DNA from 2 places in the Ornithinibacillus jepli genome. Region 1 is predicted to be linked to the other one. Evidence: riboswitches for the same ligand, from Rfam matches in the RefSeq annotation. Region 1 holds a riboswitch; the other holds the start of a gene.
What was found. Region 1 has a riboswitch for thiamine pyrophosphate ahead of thiW (energy coupling factor transporter S component ThiW). Riboswitches for the same ligand answer to the same signal wherever they lie in the genome.
Positions count from the first base shown of each region.

Region 2: another riboswitch for thiamine pyrophosphate. It lies ahead of thiT (energy-coupled thiamine transporter ThiT); the one in region 1 lies ahead of thiW (energy coupling factor transporter S component ThiW).

Region 1 covers NZ_JBFEGG010000002.1:301,317-311,562, reverse strand. Annotated here, with positions in the region: gene AB1K81_RS09470 (CAP domain-containing protein) at 1-640, opposite strand, end outside; gene AB1K81_RS09465 (response regulator transcription factor) at 796-1,470, shown strand; gene AB1K81_RS09460 (sensor histidine kinase) at 1,463-2,824, shown strand; gene thiE (thiamine phosphate synthase) at 2,884-3,501, opposite strand; gene thiM (hydroxyethylthiazole kinase) at 3,505-4,275, opposite strand; gene thiD (bifunctional hydroxymethylpyrimidine kinase/phosphomethylpyrimidine kinase) at 4,256-5,080, opposite strand; gene tenA (thiaminase II) at 5,083-5,766, opposite strand; TPP riboswitch at 5,832-5,932, opposite strand; gene thiW (energy coupling factor transporter S component ThiW) at 5,940-6,446, opposite strand; TPP riboswitch at 6,529-6,634, opposite strand; gene AB1K81_RS09430 (zinc metallopeptidase) at 7,013-7,684, shown strand; gene AB1K81_RS09425 (YwnF family protein) at 7,704-8,129, shown strand; gene AB1K81_RS09420 (hypothetical protein) at 8,155-8,442, shown strand; gene AB1K81_RS09415 (Spx/MgsR family RNA polymerase-binding regulatory protein) at 8,483-8,899, shown strand; gene AB1K81_RS09410 (TraB/GumN family protein) at 9,482-10,246, shown strand, end outside.
Region 2 covers NZ_JBFEGG010000001.1:668,243-678,488, reverse strand. Annotated here, with positions in the region: gene AB1K81_RS03535 (DUF421 domain-containing protein) at 1-660, shown strand, start outside; gene AB1K81_RS03530 (spore germination protein) at 758-2,275, shown strand; partial or broken gene AB1K81_RS03525 (GerAB/ArcD/ProY family transporter) at 2,287-3,395, shown strand; gene AB1K81_RS03520 (Ger(x)C family spore germination protein) at 3,370-4,629, shown strand; gene AB1K81_RS03515 (Glu/Leu/Phe/Val family dehydrogenase) at 4,897-6,276, opposite strand; gene AB1K81_RS03510 (hypothetical protein) at 6,360-7,775, opposite strand; gene AB1K81_RS03505 (hypothetical protein) at 7,923-8,054, opposite strand; gene thiT (energy-coupled thiamine transporter ThiT) at 8,133-8,705, opposite strand; TPP riboswitch at 8,826-8,927, opposite strand; gene AB1K81_RS03495 (M3 family oligoendopeptidase) at 8,992-10,246, opposite strand, start outside.

The sequences.
Region 1 (10,246 bases):
CGGCAGCAATGTTCTCACCGGCAGAGCGGTACGAAATTCCAAAGTCGCGCATCATATCAAAAGGTGAACCATAGGTAGGACTTGTATGTGAAAAATAGTTTTTTGCCTGCATATCATTCGATTTCTCGCGAGCTACTTGGCTTAAGGCTGTATCAATTTCTAAAGGATTTAATCCTGCTTGTGTTCTTTCCTTGTTCGTTAATGTTACGACATCATTTTCAAATTTACTTAAACCGTAATTACCTTCCTGTTGCCCTTGTTGTGGTGCTTGCCCGCCTTGCTGCGGTGTTTGTCCACCTTGTTCAGGAGTTTGATTCCCCTGTTGAGGAGCCTGTTCTGCCTGGTTTTGCTGAGGCATTTGTAGCTCAGGTGACCTAATGGAAATGTTGTTTGTATTCGGTACTCGGTCTCCATCAGGGACATCTTGCCCTTGTGGTACTTCGCGGAATTCATATTTCGCTTCCTGTTTTTTCACTGGCTGTGTATGAGGGTAATCATCGCTAGTTTGATCAGTACTCATACTGGAGATATTTGGATTGTCATTATTACGGTTTGCCTCATTCGCATTATCGGCATTACATGCAGTAAGCACGAAGACCAGCAAGATTCCAAAAAGTAGTTTGACTATATTGCCTTTCAATTTTATCACTCCTTTTTTTGTTTGCTCATAGTATTAGTCATATCTGGGAAAATATTGATAATAAATTTTGCTTTTTATCATGCGTACCTCAGAATTTACGGTTACGTCGTCCTGCGATAAACTGAAATTAGTAAAAAAATAGGAAGTGAACGAAGATGAATACAATTCTAGTTGTAGATGACGATGCACATATCCGGAAGTTAATTCGTTTATATTTGGAAAACAGTAATTATGGTGTAATAGAGGCGGAAGATGGCGGAGAGGCTCTTGGTTTACTTGGTAAAGAGAAAATTGATTTAGCTATTGTCGATGTGATGATGCCACATATTGATGGTTATGAGCTTACAGAAGACATCCGTTCTTTCTTAGATATTCCTATTTTAATGGTGACGGCAAAAGGCGAGTCGCAGGATAAAGTAAAAGGCTTTCGTGCAGGAACAGATGATTACCTCGTAAAACCATTTGATCCGGTTGAATTAATCCTGCGTGTGGAAGCCTTATTAAAAAGGTATAATATCCGTTCGGAAACAACCGTGAAAGTTACTAATACAATTATTGATAAAGAGAAATTAGTAGTACAATCAGGTGATAAATCGGTTACCTTAAAACGGAAAGAATGTGAATTGCTAGCCGTTTTAGCTAGTTCACCTGGGAAAATTTTTACCCGTAATCAATTAATTGAAAAAATCTGGGGATATGATTACGAAGGTGATGAGCGGACGGTTGATGTCCACATTAAACGTATAAGAGAACAATTAGAGGAATTTCAGGATATAACGATTACAACGGTTAGAGGATTAGGATACCGCTTGGAGGAAAGTCATGTTTAGAAGCTTGTACTTAAAAATAGTAGGTACCTTTATTTCTGTTGTTATCGTAAGTATCTGCTTGTCCTACGTCTTAACACCTTACTCAGTTAATCAAGAAGTTATTTTTAAAGAAGAGCTATCGAAAATTTCTATTGGCTTAGCGGAAGTTATTCAAATGACTGGTCCAGAGAATATTCCACAATTGATGGAAGAGTTTGATGACATTGATTTTGAAGTGTTAATAACGAATGGGGAAGATGTTTTTTATAAAAAGAAGGGGGAGTCCTCTATCCCCATTCGGATGGAAGATGTTGAGGAAATATTAAGTCACTCCTTTGATGACCCTGTCGTATTAGTAGATAAAAATAATAGGTCAGCTAGAATTGTTGGTGTTCCAATAAATGTTTCTGGAGAACAGTACGCTTTAATCGCTCGAATTGATTATGAAGATGAATTTGAGGACTTGCAACAGGGGATTTTTATATCATTATTATTAGTTTTATTAGTTGGAAGCTTATTGATTTTCCTTGCTTCGCGTTACTTAGTCAATCCAATTCGAAAATTAACCTTTGCTGCACGTCAAATTGCAAAAGGTGATTTTTCCGTAAGGGTGGATAAACAAAAAGGTAAACATCGGGATGAAGTTGGCGAGTTAATCGATAGCTTTAACCACATGACTTCGGAGATAGAGAAGATTGATACGATGCGTGCTGACTTTGTAAGTAATGTGTCACACGAAATTCAATCGCCATTAACGTCTATTAAAGGGTTTACGAAGGCGATTATGGACGATGTTGTACCTAAAGAAAATCAAAAGGAATACTTACACATTATTTATCAAGAGATTGAAAGGATGTCGCGGTTAAGTGAGAACTTATTGCGCATTGCTTCCCTTGACTCGGAGCATCATCCATATCATCCAGTTTCTTATCGATTAGATGAACAAATCCGAAATTCTGTGCTAACGACAGAACCACAGTGGAATAAAAAGCATATTGATATTCAGTTAGACCTTGAGCCAGTGGAAATCTATGCGGATAAAGATTTAATGGAGCAGGTCTGGTTAAATTTGATTACGAATGCAATTAAGTATTCAGATGAAAATGGAGTAATCGAAATAGCGATTAATATAATTGGAAGTAAGATCACAGTAGTTGTGAAGGATTATGGAATTGGTATCCCGAAAGAAGCACTGCCAAATCTTTTTGCCCGTTTTTATAAGGTGGACAGGTCAAGAAATCGTTCGATTGAAGGAAACGGACTTGGGTTATCTATTGTTAAGAAAATCCTATCCATTCACAATTTTAGTGTTGGGGTAGAAAGCGAAGAAGGTGTAGGTTCTACCTTTACGGTTTACATCCCCATCAGTCAGTAAATAAAGAAATAACGAAACAAATGGTTCCATCCTTTAGGTAATGGAACCATTTGTTTTCCTTATAGTTTCTCCACACTTACTTTAATATCCGTAGCTTCCGTAATCGCAGAAATTACAGCAACCCCATCGGCTCCAGCTTCCATGACAGAATTAGCATTATCAATTTGTATACCACCGATTCCAACAATAGGAAGATGGGGATATTGATTGCGCAACGTTTGAATCCACTTAACTCCAACTGCTTTTTTCGCATCAGTTTTGGTTGTAGTAGGAAAAATAGGGCCTGCTCCAATATAGTCAACTAAATGAATAGGGCTACGCTGAAGCTCTTCTTGATTGGAAATCGACAATCCAATCATTAAATCAGGATACGCTTTGCGAATTTTTTCCACCGGTTGATCGTCTTGCCCAACATGTAGTCCATCCACCTCAAGAATGTCAGCTAATTCAATATCATCATTTAAAATAAAAGGAGTTTGATACCTTTTACAAACCTCTCTTAATTTCTTTCCAAGCTCCACCTTCTCTTTTCCCTGTAGAGAGCCTATTCCCTTCTCACGGAATTGGAACGCAGTAATTCCTGCCTCTAGAGCTTCTTCAAGAATTCTTACAGGATCTTTACTACAATTTTGACTTCCCATTATGAAATATTTGCGTAAAAGCTGTTTATTCATCATCCATCATATCCTTTCAAGCTGTGTAACATCCATGGAAAGTGCATCAATAAACGATGGAATAAACGTTCCAGGTCCGTTAACATGATCTTGTGCTGCGGCATATTCGGCAGCCAATCCATAAAAGGCTACCGCTGTATGAGCTTGTTGTATAGGTGTGTCGCTTGTTGTTAAACAAGCAGCTATAATGGATCCTAATAAACATCCAGCACCTGTTACTTTGGTCAGTATCGGGTGACCAGTTTCATTTATTCTAGTCATGTCAGGAGTGCTAATGACATCACGTTTGCCGGTTAGAACAGCAGTGGTTTTATATTCTTTTGCTACTTTTTCCGCTATTTCTTCCACATTTCCATCACCGAATGAATCCACACCTTTTGATTGCCAAGGTATATTAACAAGATGAGCCAGTTCACCAGCATTCCCCTTCATGACGGTTGGCTGGACCTCGGTTAATAGTTGGCTTACTGCATTCGACCGAAAACTGGTTGCAGCTACTCCAACCGGATCTAGTACCACGGGAATGCCCTTCTGATTTGCCGCTTTTCCAGCAGCAATCATCGCATGTAATTCGTTCGCCTGTAGTGTACCAATGTTAATTAACACTCCATTTGCTATGGTAGACATAGACGGAGCTTCTTCTTCGGCCTTGGCCATAATAGGTGATCCACCAAATGCTAATAAACCATTTGCAGTAAAATTCATTACCACTTGATTTGTTAAGTGATGTATTAATGGCTGATTTCTTCGTACTTCTTCAATAATTTGTCTGTTCATATTGACTACTACTTTCCTTTCGAACTCCCCAATGGTTAGTTGGCCCATTCCCAGCGCCAAGTGAAAAGGAATGTTTTATAGCTAACGTGACAAAATGCTTTGCCTTTTCAACAGCTTCAAGTAAGGAGTCTCCTTGGCTTAAATAGGCGGTGATCGCTGCGGAATATGTGCATCCAGTACCATGTGTATTTTTAGTAGCGATTCGCTCAGCAGAAAATGGATAGAATGTGCTTCCGTCATAAAGAAAATCTATTGCGTCTCCTTGTAAATGTCCGCCTTTTAGAAGTGCAGCGCCAGCACCTAAATCATGAACAATTATTTTTGCAGCATTTTTCATATCGTCTACCGTGTTAATCTTCTCCTCCACTAGGAACTCAGCTTCCGGTATGTTGGGAGTGACAACGGTTGTCATTGGTAAAAGGCTCTCCCTTAAAAAGTCACGAGCATTTTCTTCTATTAAAACATCTCCACTTGTTGCTACCATGACAGGATCCATAACATATGGTGCGTTCAGGTTGCTAATTCTTTTTGCAATGATTTTCATCATATCGATATTTGCAATCATCCCTGTCTTGAATGCATGAATCGGCATATCCGAAATAACCGAGTCAAGTTGCTGTTCAATCATTTCCAGTGGAATGTGATGGATTGCTTGAACACCAGTTGTGTTTTGTGCGACAACAGAGGTAATCACGGACATTCCGTAGCTTTGTAATTCTTGGAACGTTTTCAAATCTGCATGGATGCCAGCACCACCGCTTGGATCTGTGCCAGCAATCGTTAATGCACATGCTACCTGGTTCATAATTATTTCACCGCCTTGGTGGATGGCCATTCTTCACACGTATAAGCCATTTCCCAAAAAGCTAATTCAAGCTCACAGCTTTTACGAAATGCATCCCGGATACGATCCTTTTCAGCAAGAGAAGCTTCCTTGGCATATACATCTAAACGTTCTCGCATTTCGGTCGTTATACTTTTCGTACTTGCATCAGCATAGAATGTAATCCATTGATAAAAAGGATGGTCCTGTGATGGGCGATATGCTTTCAGCAATTCCTCGCCAATTTCTAAATAAGTCCATGGACAAGGAAGCAATGCACCAAGTATCTCACCCATGGAACCAGTTTGTGCATGATGCATCATATGTTTAATGTAATGATCCGCGGTTGGAGGTAAAGGATGACCTTGAAGTGACTCATACGGAACACCAATATAGTCACAGAAATTATGATGTGGGTGAATTTCATCCTTTAAAATAAATTCCATTTTGTTAAAGAAGTACCGTATATCCTCTCGGCTAGAAGATCTTGAAATAGCGAGACCATATACTTTCATAAAGGCATTAAGGTATTCGAAATCAGCCTTTATATAATGAGCAATGGATTCTTTTGGAATATCGCCTTTCCCAATCCCTTCTACAAATGGATGGTTAAAAATAAGTTGAAAGATATCATGATTTTCTTCGCGTAGTTTTTCAGTAAATAACATGGACAAATTCCTCCTTAGAATGGCGAAAGCTACTAAGAGAGTACCGTAGATAAATGAAGGGTAAATGAGGACTCCGTCTACTTCCCTTCGCTAGCATTATCTAGATCAGGTAATGAGGGACAAAGGATAGACCTTATCTCAGCAAAAAGCGCCCCTAGTAGTTTTCATTGTATTTAGTTAATTTTCTTTAATGGACTTGCTTGTGTAGTACGTAACCTTGTGATTCGAGTAGCGACGAACCATCCGATGATGGCTCCAGGGATACTGCTTACAAGAAATGCAGGCACAAAGGCAAAAGCGCCAGCTGTACTACCCATAAATAAATAGGCAACAGGGACAGAAAATAAAGCCCCGATGATTCCAGTGCCAATAGCTTCTCCTATGACAGCTAAGCCTTTTCTTCCTGACCTTTTATACAAATAACCGGCAAGAAACGCTCCTATCATTCCACCAGGGAAGGCAAGTATCGTACCAAGACCAAGTAAGTTTCTAAGTAGGCCAATGATAAAGGCGATGATTACTGCCGGTCCTGGTCCTAGAAGAATGCCTGCTAGAACATTAATGACATGCTGCATAGGGTAGGCACGTGCGACACCAGCCGGAAACCATATAAGCTGTGCGGTTACCGTTCCGATTGCAATTAGAACGGCCATTGTTGTCATAAGTTGAGTCTTCTTCATAACTCCTCCTTTCTAAAAACGGGACCAAAAAAGCCAGATCCATCGATGGACCTGGCTTAAGCTTTAGAGATTAATAGATTGACGTTTCGTCATACTACTTCCCTCCGCTGGTACTAACCAGATCAGGTCCATAAGGGTCGGAACACTTATTCCTCTCAGCCCGCACTTGGGCGCCCCTAGTAGTGTTTTTTATTATTTTATGTAGCTACAACTAAATCATAACAAATGAATTGGTGTTTGTCACCAGAAGAAAGCAATTGATATGTATTTGACATAAAGTGAGCATGGAATGTCCTTTCGTTATCAGTAGACTACGCGAAATGCATAGCCTCGGAAAAATAAAATAACATTATTTTCGTAGTTCATATTCAGTTCATAATTATTTTTTATACTAAATGTACACCCAGAAATTTTAACTTTTTTCGTATTTGTGCAACAAAACACAAAGTTATTTCGTATATATTAGTGTAATCGAAATAAAAAGTATAAATCTGGGATGATATTGGCAAGTCTTATAGAATAAGAGACACTTCTAGGGGGAATTGTCGGTGCTTTTTTTTCATCCAATGGATTTTCTAATACTTATTGCTTTTGGACTTGCGATGTGGGCCCAAACAAAAGTACAAGGGAACTTTAAAAAGGGTTCTAAAATACAAGCTTCCTCTCGCATGACCGGTGTAGAGGTCGCTAGAAGAATATTAGACAGTGAAGGGTTATCTGACGTTCGAATTGAGCTTTCTAGGAGAGGAACACTTTCCGATCACTATGACCCAACAGCGAAAGTAATTCGATTATCGGAGCCTGTATATCGTGGGAACTCGATTGCATCCTTATCTGTTGCGGCTCATGAAGTTGGTCATGCGCTACAACATGCGAATCATTATTCGATGTTAGTTTTAAGACATAAACTTGTGCCGTTTGCTAATATCGGCTCACAGTTAGCACCTTTCCTATTAATAGCAGGATTCCTTCTTCAGCAAGGTGCAATGTTAATCGGAATCGGGATTATCTTATTCTCAGCAGCAGTATTATTTCAGCTTGTAACTTTACCAGTTGAATTCGATGCTTCAAAACGAGCAAAAAATAAACTAATAGAATTAGGCATGATAACGAATCAAGAGGAAAGAGGCGTAAGTAAAGTGCTAAATGCAGCCGCGCTAACATACGTAGCAAGTACCTTGATTGCTGTTTTAGAGCTTATCAAATACATTATGATTTTCAGACAAAGACAAAATTAATAAAAAGGTGGGATATATTTTGAATTTACCCATGACTGATATGCCAAACTTTATTAAAAAAGAAGTGGATAAATTAAATGAAACAATTTCTCCTTTCATCAAGAAAGTATCTAAATACTCATTCTGGGCATTACCGCTCATTGCGTTTTCGATTATAAATTTATTTTTTATGTTAGTTGCTATGCCAGACACGCGAAGTACCGTAGCCTTAATCATTTACGCGGTAATGGGGGCGTTTGGTTTTGCGCTATCAAAAGAAGCGAAACATCAGCGCAAGGAAATTTTAAAAGTGAGTGAGGATTTCATCATTAAGCGCATTAATAAAAGTGAAATAGTCGCAAAACTTGTAAAAGACCGCTATATCCAAAAGGTGAAAGAGCAGCCAGCATTTGCGATGAATCACTTTATTAAATTCCTAGAAGAAGAGAATCGTTTGATGGAGTAGTATCTATCAAACTTGGAGGGGTTTCGTGGAATTACTAGCAAAACAGGAATACTTTAAGGTGGAACGAAAAGTAGATAGAATTACGCAAGTTGATGTAGAACATAAACGTTATCTAGAGCTATATCCAGATAAAATTAAGAGTAAGCATCGTGAATTTCCAATCGAAGAAATACTAGATATTTCCTATCGGGAAATAGGTGGGGAAGGTGCTGGACTTCTTTACCTACATACAACTCGCGGGGTTTTTTCCTATATGTTGAAATCTTCTCCAACACATTTTATTGAAATCTTTAAACAGAGAGTAAAAGAGTAAACAATAGCTTTTCAAAACTAGTAGAAATGGGGAATGGTAAATGACTGTCATGATATACGGTGCAGCTTGTTCATCAACCAGAAAAGCAAAAGATTGGTTTAGAAAAAATAATATTAACTATATTGAACGAAATATTTTAAAAGATCCTTTAACGGTTCCAGAATTACAGCAAATTTTAAGTAGAACGGTAGAAGGAACGGAAGAAATAATCTCCACTAGATCAAAAGTGTACAAAGAACTAGAAGTAGATATTGATTCCCTACCTCTACAAGAATTACTAACATTGATTCACAAACACCCAAGACTACTTAGAAGCCCAATTATGCTAGACGAAAAAAGACTTCAAGTAGGCTTTCACATTGATGACATAAGGCAATTCTTACCAAGAAAAACAAGAGAACGCCAATGGCTCCAATGGCGCATGAACTACCTTCCAATGACAGAGATTGTGAAATGAAATAAGTTCTAGAATAGAATTGATGAGGTTGGTATTTAACTAAAATATTTCGGGAAAAGCAGAATGAAACGCTAAACTAGCTCCGGAAATATACGTAGACTCCTGTGGGAGGATAGGCTTAAGTGAGACCCCGCAGATGCACCTAGTCTGCAAGTAACGCTACGCAGTAGGCTTCCTCGGTGTAAGGCTGCAAAGAAGTTTATTCGAGTAGTAGCCTTGCTCACCATCCGCCTACGGCAAAGAAGACACTGCGAGGTCTTTTCGAGCAGATGTCGCACTTGTGCTGTGAAGTGCAAAGAAGACACTGCGAGGTCTTTTCGAGCAGATGTCGCACTTGTGCTGTGAAGTGCAAAGAAGACACAGCGAGGTACTTTCGAGCAGATGTCGCACTTGTGCTGGAAGTGAAAGCGAAGTATATTTCCGGAGCGGGTTATGTGCACAATCCATAGTCATTCGAATTTTTCTGTACTCGGAATACCATTATCCCAAGCTCTTTTTCTAACTCACAATAAATTTATTTCAATTTTATACCAAACTAGTTTATTATTAAATTTATATAGATATATATAAAGGAAGGTACCTATGTCGGAAGAGAATATATCGCGTTTAGAGATAAATGGTAAAGAAATCATTCTAATCGGTACAGCACATGTATCCAAAACTAGCGCAGAACAAGTAAAGCAAGTGATAGAATTAGAACAACCAGATTCCGTCTGTGTAGAATTAGATCAAGGCAGGTACAAATCGATAACAGAAGGAAACAAATGGAAAGAAACCGATATTTTTCAAATTATTAAAGATAGAAAAGCAACACTACTACTGATGAACCTTGCTATTTCCTCTTTTCAAAAGCGGATGGCTAGCCAGTTCGGTATAAATCCTGGTGAAGAAATGATTCAAGGAATTAAGTCAGCAAAAGAAATCGATGCAAATCTAGTACTAGCTGACCGCAATATCCAAACAACATTTTCACGGATTTGGCGAAACATTGGGTTAAAAGGAAAATTAATGCTTTTAGCACAAGTTATCGCAAGTATCTTCACTAAAGAATCGATATCTGAAGAAGAACTAGAGAAAATGAAGTCACAGGATATGATTGATTCCATGTTACAGGAATTTACCGAGAGCTTTCCGAAACTAAAAAAGCCTCTCATAGATGAGCGTGACCAATATCTTGCACAAAAGATTAAGGAAGCGCCAGGAGATAAAATCGTTGCGGTATTAGGTGCAGCACATGTACCTGGAATAAAGGAGCAAATTAAGACTGACCATGATCTTAAAACTTTGTCGCAACTACCTCCTAAATCAAAAATTCCCAAAATAATCGGATGGACAATTCCATTAATC
Region 2 (10,246 bases), on a different contig from region 1:
TCGATATGGTTCCTCATTCCCTATGCAGTTGAATTTCTCTCATTAAAAAGTAAGGCATTTCGAAACTTCGCTCAAGGAAGAAGTACTGTATTAATCCAGAACGGAAAAATTATGGAGGATAATTTAAAAAAGGAACATTATTCAACTGATGATTTATTAGAAAGTCTTCGGGATAAAAACATATTTCGAGTTGCCGATGTAGAATTTGCTGTGATGGAACCTACAGGAAAATTAAGTGTGCTACCGAAAAAAGAAAATCGCCCATTAACAGCAAAGGATCTCGGATTAAAACTTGCACCTGATAAACAACCTGAAACCGTGATTATGGACGGAAGACCACTTCTTGAACCTTTAGCTAACCTTTCATTGAATCCAACATGGTTAGAAGCCGAACTAGAAAAAATGAATGTCAGTATCGAAAATGTATTTCTAGGTCAAGTAGATAGTGATGGCCAACTGACTGTAGACTTATACGATGATAAAATTGCAGTGCCGACCCCAACGCAAAAACCACTTCTACTTGCAAGTATGAAAAAATGTCAAGCAGACTTAGAACTATTTGCCCTTTCGACCAATAATGAAATGACAAAACAAATGTATCAACAAAATAGTGAAAAATTACAAAAAGCTATTCAAAATATTGAACCATTTTTACGATAAACCCTACTCCATATAGGGTTTAATTTTTGGGATATGTTACATAATTTAACCTATTCTTGGAAATCGTAAGACAAAACAATAGTTGGTGATACTTTTTATGGTAAAGAGATTTATTAGAAGGTCATACAAAAAGGAAGAAAGTGTTTCAACAAAGAATGAGGAAAGCGTGTATAAGATAACAGAGATAAACCCAAATTTAACTATTACAGTTGATGCTTTTAAAAAGGTCTATTCTTATCCAGATAATCAAGATGTTATTCTGAGAGACCTTCTTATTTCAGGAACAGATAAAAAAGCAACTATATTATTTATTAATACCATAACTAATACAAGAGTAATTGACGACTATATTATCACGCCATTGCTCCAAAACAATGACCCTACCAAAGGAATCAATGAAATTGTTACCATCCAGTCTATTCAAGAAAACAATAACATTAATGACATTGTATTAAAGGTAAACAATGGATATGCTGCTCTTTTTATTGAAGGAGAGAGCATAGCATACTTACTCGATGTAGCAAAGTTTGAAGGTAGATCTATAGAGAGAACAGAAAATGAAAAAGTTGTAAAAGGCCCAAACGAAGCATTTACGGAAAAGGCTTCTACTAACATATCCCTAATTCGAAAAAAAATTAAAAGTTCAAATTTAGTTGTCGAATCACTAATAATCTCTAAACGCTCTAATAACGACCTTTATATTCTATATATAAAAGACTTAGCAAATGAAAAGTTATTACAAAACGTTAAAGACCGGGTAAATGCCTTAGATGTTGATTCCATTCAAAACCTTAGTTTATTAGAACAACAGATTGAGGAACGGAAATATTCCATCTTCCCTACCATTTTGTATACAGAAAGACCTGATCGTGCTACTTCGTTTTTAGAGGATGGATATATCGTATTATTAATGGATAATTCCCCTGACTCTTTAGTTTTACCTGCAACATTCTGGTCATTTTATCACTCTTCAGAAGACCATTATTTACGATTTCCATACGGAAATTTCACAAGACTGTTGCGTATTCTTGCATTGTTTATTACGTTATTTACCTCTTCGCTTTATGTCGGAGTCGTAACATTTCACTCTGAAATGGTACCTCCTGATTTATTATTAGCGATTGCTGCAACAAGAGAAAAAGTCCCCTTTCCTGCTGCAATAGAAGTAATTCTAATGGAAACTGCTTTTGAACTCATTAGAGAAGCAGGTTTACGGGTACCTAGTCCTATTGGGCCAACAATTGGTATAGTTGGTGCACTCATATTAGGGCAGGCTGCTGTTCAAGCGAATATTGTTAGCCCTATCGTAATCATTATTGTAGCTTTAAGTGGACTGAGCTCCTTTGCCATTGGTGATCTTAGCATGAATTTCACCATACGAATTGCAAGAATTTCACTTATTTTTGCATCTAGTTTCATGGGCTTGTACGGATTAACAGCCTTGTTTACTATGGCATTATTTTATATGGTTTCCATCAAATCCTTTGGGGTCCCTTATCTGTCACCATTAACTCCACATTATACATCATCAAATGATAAAATCTTCCGAAAGGTACTACAGAGGGAAACCTATCGACCTGGCTACGTCAAGCCAAAAGATATCAAAAAGAAGTAAGCGGGGTTACTATGGAACAATCTAAACAATTAATTGGAATAAAAGAATATATTGCAATTATCTTACTTATGATAGCAACGAAATTGACAGATGATACTCCTGCGATTTTATTTGAACATACGGATAATACTGGCTGGATGACTCCGCTAATTAATGGTCTAATAATTGCGATTCCAATTTTATTGTTGACGAAGGTTGTTACCAATTACCAAAATCAAAGTCTCTTCGAAGTGACTGAAAATATACTTGGAAAATTCCTTTCTTCAATTATTATGTTTGTCTTATGGATCATGATATTTATTGCCTTAGTGATTGATTCTACTATCTATACCGATATAATTGGAACGATGTACTTTATCAAAACACCAACTATCATAATATATGGCATATTAATGGTTGTTTGTGCATACGGGGCAAAAAGAGGCTTTGAGCAGATTGGTTCGGTAGCATGGACCGTACTTCCCTATTTACAGGTTTCGTTAATTTTCGCCCTATTTTTGTCAATCGGTAAAGGAAATTCCTCTTTTCTATTTCCATTATTAGGTCCTGGTCCATGGGAGATTATGAAGGAAAGTTCGCTCAGACTATCAATTTATGCTGATTTTCTATATTTATTTTTTTGTATCCAAATATCAAAAATGAGAAAGTCTTTAAAAAAGGGACATGGATTGGGCTTATATTGGTAACCTTAAATATAGCCTTGTCCATGGTTTGCTACATATTATTATTTGATTATAGAAATGCTATGCAATTGAATTATCCATACCATGAATTAATCAGGACTATTTCGGTTGGCTTTATTACAAATATGGAAACATTTTTTCTACCATTTTGGTTAATTGCTTCATTTGTACGATTTAGTATTTACTTATATATTACAGCACTTTTATTTGGGAAAGTATTTCGAATAAAGCATTTTGAATACGTCATTCCGTCTATTGCTACCTTAGTTGTATTCATCGGATTAATTCCAGAAAGCCCAAACCTCACTATATTTTACATTAGTGACCCATTCTTAATTATGTCATCGGTAATTATTTTCATATTCCCTTGCTTATTATGGTTCGTCGCTCTACTTAAAGGAGAGTTTAAACGTGAAAAGAAGAAAAAAATGGGATAAGTTATTATTTTTATTCTTTACTCTTCTTATCCTAGCAGGATGCTGGGATCAGAAAGAAGTGGAAGAACTTGCTTATGTCATAGCAATTGGAATAGATAAAGCGGAAGACAATGACAATTTGGTTAGCATCACTTATTTGATTTCTAATCCTGAAGCTGGTTCTGCAGCAGAATCCAGTAATTCCGGTGAACCTGCTAGGGAGATTATCACTTTTGATGCAGCCGACTTCATTTCTTCTAGAAGTTTGGCAAATACTGTAATAGCGAAGCAAATTACGTATGATCTCCTCCGTATGATATTGGTATCAGAAGAATTTGCAAGAGATGATCAGTTTATTAGGTGGATATATGACGCAACGAAGTCTATGGAAATTAGGAGAGATGTTACGTTAATTACAACAAAAGAAAATACTTCCACATTCTTACAAAATAATACACCTTTACTTGAAACAAGACCACATGAATATTTCGAAAAAATACTGGACACTGGAGATGAAATCGGTTCTAGCCCCCCTTCAGAACTAAATACTTTCTTTCGAATAACAGAGGCTGATGCTGATCTATTTTTATCGAAATATGCTACGACCGAAAAAGAAAATGACAGACAATCTAAAGAAGATCCAGATAACATTACATCAGGACAATTCCATTTCAAAGGTGAGACAAACAATACACAGTTTGTAGGATCCGCGGTTTTTAAAGAAGGTAAAATGATCGATACACTAACAATTGAGGAAACAAGGATGGCCTATTTGCTGAATCCTACTTTAAAATCAGGCTATTTCCTAGCAACGTTTGAAGATCCATTTGATGAAAATTATCGGATAGTTAGTCGTATTGAGGCTGATGGGCCATTAAAGCTAAAAATGGACTTAAAAAGTAATACACCAAGTATAAAAGTGACAGTTCCGCTATTATTTGAAGTTGTGTCAAATCACAGTATGACAGATTATACAAGGAATCTTGATAAAAGAGATAAATTAAAAGAAACATTAAAGGAATACATGGATAAGAAATTGGAAGACTTTATTAAAAAGACACAAGAAGAGTATATGGCAAATCCTTTTGGTTGGTCGTTATCAGCGAGAAAACAATTTAGTACAATTTCTGCCTGGGAAAACTTTGATTGGATGAAAAGGTACCCAGAAATCAAAGTTGATGTAGCTGTACAAGCTAGACTTGGCAAATTCGGGAGACAGAGTGACTTGCCTAGGCTAGAGGAGGTAAAAGATTGATATTGATGACATGGGTAGTTATGATAATTATGTTTTTCTATACAATGGGGTTTTCTATAACACTTTGGAAAGGTAAAAGCAAAATTGGTTCTATAGCCGTGTGTATTCTAGCAATAGGAATAGTAATAGCACCTTTTTTTACTGTACTAAGATAAATCTTAGTTGGGAAAAAGAATTTCAAGATTAGAAAAATTATAAAGTTCTTGTATATATACGTACTTATTTTTGTAAGTGCCTGATTTTTCCTTTTTCCCAACATCATTTTCTTTAGTAAAGTTTACCTTGACGATATAGGATAGTTGATAATTTCATTACAGCATGTATATAACAGTTTTGTCTTAAAGGGAATGGATCATTAAAGAATTGTGGTAAAACAGCTTCAAAGGTGTCACTCATCTTTTCATACAATTTTTCAAATACTTCATCCTCTTGGTAAAACTGTGTTTCTCTACCTTGCAACCACTCCAGATAGGAAACAATTACTCCCCCAGCATTAGCTAATATATCCGGGATGATAACGACCCCTTGTTCACTTAAATAGTCATCTGCTTCCGTTGTAACCGGTGCATTGGCACCTTCAACTATTATTCTAGCCTTTATTCCCTTCTTGTTATTATCATGAACTTGATTTTCTAATGCTGCTAAAAATAAGACATCCATATTTAAAGACAGTACGTCTTCTCGATTAAGAATTTCCGCCTTAACACCTATATGTTTTAACTCCATATCCGTTGTTGGAAGATCTCCATGATTGGAAGAACAAAATTTCACTAATGATGGAATATCTAGTCCTTCCGAGTTATGAAGTGTAACATTCCGGTCACTTACCGCTACTACTTTATTATTTAAATAATTGCATTGGTAAGCAGCAAGTGCAGCAACAGAACCGACATTTCCAAATCCTTGTACGGCTACTGTTAATGGTTTACTTTTTAAAGCTAATACAGTCTTTGCAAATTTATTATCTCGCTCCGAAACCCAAGTTTCATGTTTTTCTAGAAAGTCATGCATGAGATATCGGAATGTGTAGTAAACTCCTTTACCAGTCGCTTCTCTCCGTCCTAATGACCCACCATTTTCTACGCTTTTACCAGTAAAACTACCTCGGTATGATTCCCCTGGACGTATACTTTTGTATTCCCCCATCATCCAGTCCATTTCCCGTTCTCCAGTACCTACATCAGGAGCAGGGATATCTTTATCAGGGCCTAAAATATCACTGAAATACTGTACATATTTCTTACAAATTACGTACAGATCTTTTTCACTGTATTCCCTGGGGTTAATGATCACCCCGCCTTTACCACCACCAAATGGCACCTGATGTAAGGCGTTTTTAAGCGTCATTAAAGAAGCAAGATTTACTACTTCCTCCTCGTTGACCGATTCATGAAAACGAATACCACCTTTATATGGTCCTAATATATTATTATGTTGAACTCTAAAAGCAGGGATACGAACAACTTGACCATTCTCTAGTGCAATTCTTAAATATGATTTATTGACATGGTTTGGAGTGGAGAGAATCGAAAGTAAGGACGTAAATGCTTTCGTTCTCCTCTCCCCATTTAGTTCTGGCAAAAATGCTTGATTGTCAACTAAAGCTTGTAACGAATCTTTTACAATATCAACAGTTTGATTTGTCATGTGAAAACCCCCAACTGAATATTCTACCTTTTAATAAGATTGTAACAAATTCAATTGGAGAGACCAATTAATATTATTGAAATTTACAGAATGAACACTGCTACAAGTACCATCACAAATAAACCTAAAATGACAGGTATAAAGTTTTTACGTACTAAGTCCATAACCGAAACACCACAAAATCCAGCTATAGCAATAAGTGAAGACCAAGCGACAATCGTTCCTCCACCAGTCCAAATTGCTCCTAATTGCCCTATAGCAGCTAGTGTTCCAGCATCCATCCCCGGCGTTTCAAGAGATGCAGCAAGCGCTCCTGTAAGTGGCAACCCAGAGAAACCAGAGCCATCTAATCCAGTAATTATTCCAATTACTAAAACACTAATTGCAGCCAATAATGCACTTTGTGGAAGAAACTCTTGTGTTGACTCTACAAGACCAAACAATAAGGATGGTCCTTCCTCTACTCCTAGAATGCTACCCGAAAAATCTCCGCTACCAAGGAAGAAAAAACCTGCTATAGGAATGACTGGTCCCATCGCCTTAAACGCAAATACAAAGCCGTCCGTGATATGATTTGTAATATAGTCTAGAGCATGATGTTTTCCAAAGGCTATAGTGGAGAGTAATAATAGAATAACAGCAACCCCTCCGACAAATGCCGCTCCATCTCCCCCTACTAAACCACCTCTTCCACTAAAAAGCTTATTGTACATCATATAAATGACTACTACTAAAAGACTTAATGGAACAAACACCGCAAATACTCTACTCCATCTTGTGAGATTATTCGTCTTTGCTTCATTTTTTGAGCTTTCAGCAGTATTAAGTGTGGTCAATTCTGATGTATTTAATGGATCGTTCTTAGAACGAATTGATTTTCTATTTAAAACATAAGCCAAAAGAATTGCTACCCCACCTGCAATTAACGATAATACCAAAGCCTTATCCGCTACCAAACCTGCATCGATCCCTGCTGCAGTAGCTGAAAGACTAGGAGCGACCTGTACGATAAAATCTGAAGATAAAGCCATCCCTTGACCAGCTAGAGCAATTGCGACCGCTGCAACAATTGCAGGTAACCCTGCTCTCACAGCAGCCGGAACAAGTAAAGCACATATTAATGGTACGGCAGGAGTAGGCCAAAAAAAGAGTGAAATTATATAAGTTGTTGCTACTAATACAAAGAACGAAACATGACCATTTACCATTATTTTTTCTATTGGTTGAATCATGCGAACGTCAGCACCTAAATCCTTTAATGAATTAAGTAACGCCAGCATAAACGTAATAATTAAAAAAATACTAAATAACTCTTGTGCAGCTATTAAGTTAGCGTTAAAAATTGCAGTAAAGCCATCTACAAGGCTACCATTATATACCCAAGCAATAACAAATGTACCGAGTAATGTTGGAAGAACTACACCCTTGCGGAATATCATCGTAACAATAATAGCAAGTGTAAATATACCATATAGCCAATGGGCTAATGTAAGCTCCATACCCATCTTCCTTTCTCACCGTTGTGCTATAGCCTATGCGAATTACCTACCAGCGGTGATTGGAAGACATTTAGATTCAGTAGTTCTAACGTAAAGCTATTTAATTCCAATGATAGTATGCACTATTAAAGATTAATATCGACTAAGTTAATCCTTTTCTAATAGTTGTACGCAAGACATACAAAATAGTTCTCCACCTTCATGAACTCCATTAAGAAAACCATTTTCACAATATACTTCTTTCCCACAGCTATTACACTTTCCTACTAATTCTTTCATGGAAACACCTCCTTTTTAAAAAAAGGTAACCTCTATGTAGAGATTACCTTGTTGTGAGCGGAATAAAATATTCAGAGATTAAGCTGCTGATAACAATGTTTTTGGTTGCTTATGAAATAAGAAATAAATCCCGATTGTACAAATAACTATAGACGGTAAAATATAGCTAATATTGTATAACAACGAGTATATCCAAATATTCATTCCATCAATTGCTGATTCAAAAAATACTATACCTGCTACAAAATGCGCAAGAAATCTAAGCATTGAACCAATAATGACGCCTAGAAGGATATAGGAAAAGTAAGTTTTTGTATTCCCTTCTTTTATAGCTTCCTTTATTTTACTAGCAAAAATACCAGCAAAACCTAATACTGTAAATGCAACTAAATAATCAATTGTTCCTTGTAACCAGTGCATAATCCAGGCGCTACCTGTTACAATTTGTAATAGACCCCATAAAAAGCCTGATAGCAACCCACCTTTTACTCCCCAGCGGAATGCAACAATAAAAATTGGTATCATTGCTAACGAAATTGAACCACCTTGGGCCCATATTTTAAATGATAGAAATGGAACTAAATCTAACACTAAAGCAAGTGCTGTAAAAATTGGAACTTCAATTAAAAATAGTGTGCGTTTAGAATTCACACCGATTTCCTCCCCTAAATTGTATTTTAAAAATCTTATAAATTGATTTTCAAACACAAAAAAAGCAATGCCAAGGGGAAGCTTCCTGATGGGGAATTTCCGCTCACATTGCTAATAATTCCATCAAAAAAGCCACCATCCCTACGCTAGTACTAACTAACAGGTTCAAAGGGTCAGAACAAATTGTTCACTCTCAGCCTACCGGCTCCCCCTGTGGACTATTTCATTCACTTTTTTTGCTATTCACATTGTAGCTTAAGTTTTTCAATTTGGCAATTAATCTTCATTAAAGTGAGATAAACTCTTCCACGTCTTTCACGCAAAGTGCTAGAGCATCTTCCCAGAAATCCGGTTTTGTTAAGTCTACATTTAAATGCTTCATAGCTAAATCCTCTACATTCATACGCCCAGTATCACGGAGTAACGCAATATAATCATCTTCAAAACTTTTATCACTTTTATTTGCATGAGCATAGATTCCAAGACTAAATAAATAGCCAAATGTATAAGGAAAGTTATAAAACGGTGTTCCAGTAATATGAAAGTGCAATTTTGATGACCAAAAATTAGGATCATACTCGCTTAATGCATCACAATATGCTTCCTTCTGTGCCTCTATCATTAATTCATTTAATCGATTTACCGACACCATTCCATTCTTGCGTTCTTCATAAAATCTGGTTTCAAATAAGAAGCGAGCATGGATATTCATAAAGAAGGCAATACTACGTTGCACCTTATCTTCTAGTAATGCGACTTTTTCCTGATTACTCTTTGCACTTTTTACAGTAGCATCAGCAACAATCATTTCCGCAAAAGTAGATGCAGTTTCGGCTACATTCATCGCATAGCCTTGGTTCAAACCATGAATATCATTCATCACATGTTGATGGTAAGCATGGCCTAATTCATGAGCAAGAGTAGATATGTTTGATGTCGTTCCGGAATATGTCATGAATACACGCGTTTGTTGACTATCTGGGAAACTTGTACAAAACCCGCCTGGCCGTTTCCCAGCACGGTCTTCAGCCTCTATCCACCGTTTTTCAAATGCCATTTGAGCGAAATTTGCCATTTTAGGGCTAAACTTATTGAAATTCTCCACAATAAAATTCGCAGCTTCAGAATAAGGTACTTTTTTAACTGTTTTAGATAAAGGGGCACCTATATCATAGATAGCTAGTTTATCTTTACCAAGAAGTTCTGCCTTCTTATTTAGGTATTTTACAAAATGTTTTTTATTATTGGAAATAGCATTCCACATAACATCTAGGGTTTCTCGTTTCATACGATTTATTTTTAATGGTTCTTTTAAAACATCTTCCCATCCACGATGTTTGTATTTTTGTAAACGGAAGCCAGCTAAATGATTTAATGTCTGCCCAAATAAATCAGCATTGTCTTCCCAAGCTTTACTTATTTGTTTAAATACATACTTACGAAATTCCGGGTCAGGACTACTCATTTTATTCGCTGCCTGTCCAACTGAATAATAAGTAACTTCTCCATCCTCTTCAATTTCTACAGTTATTTTCCCTACA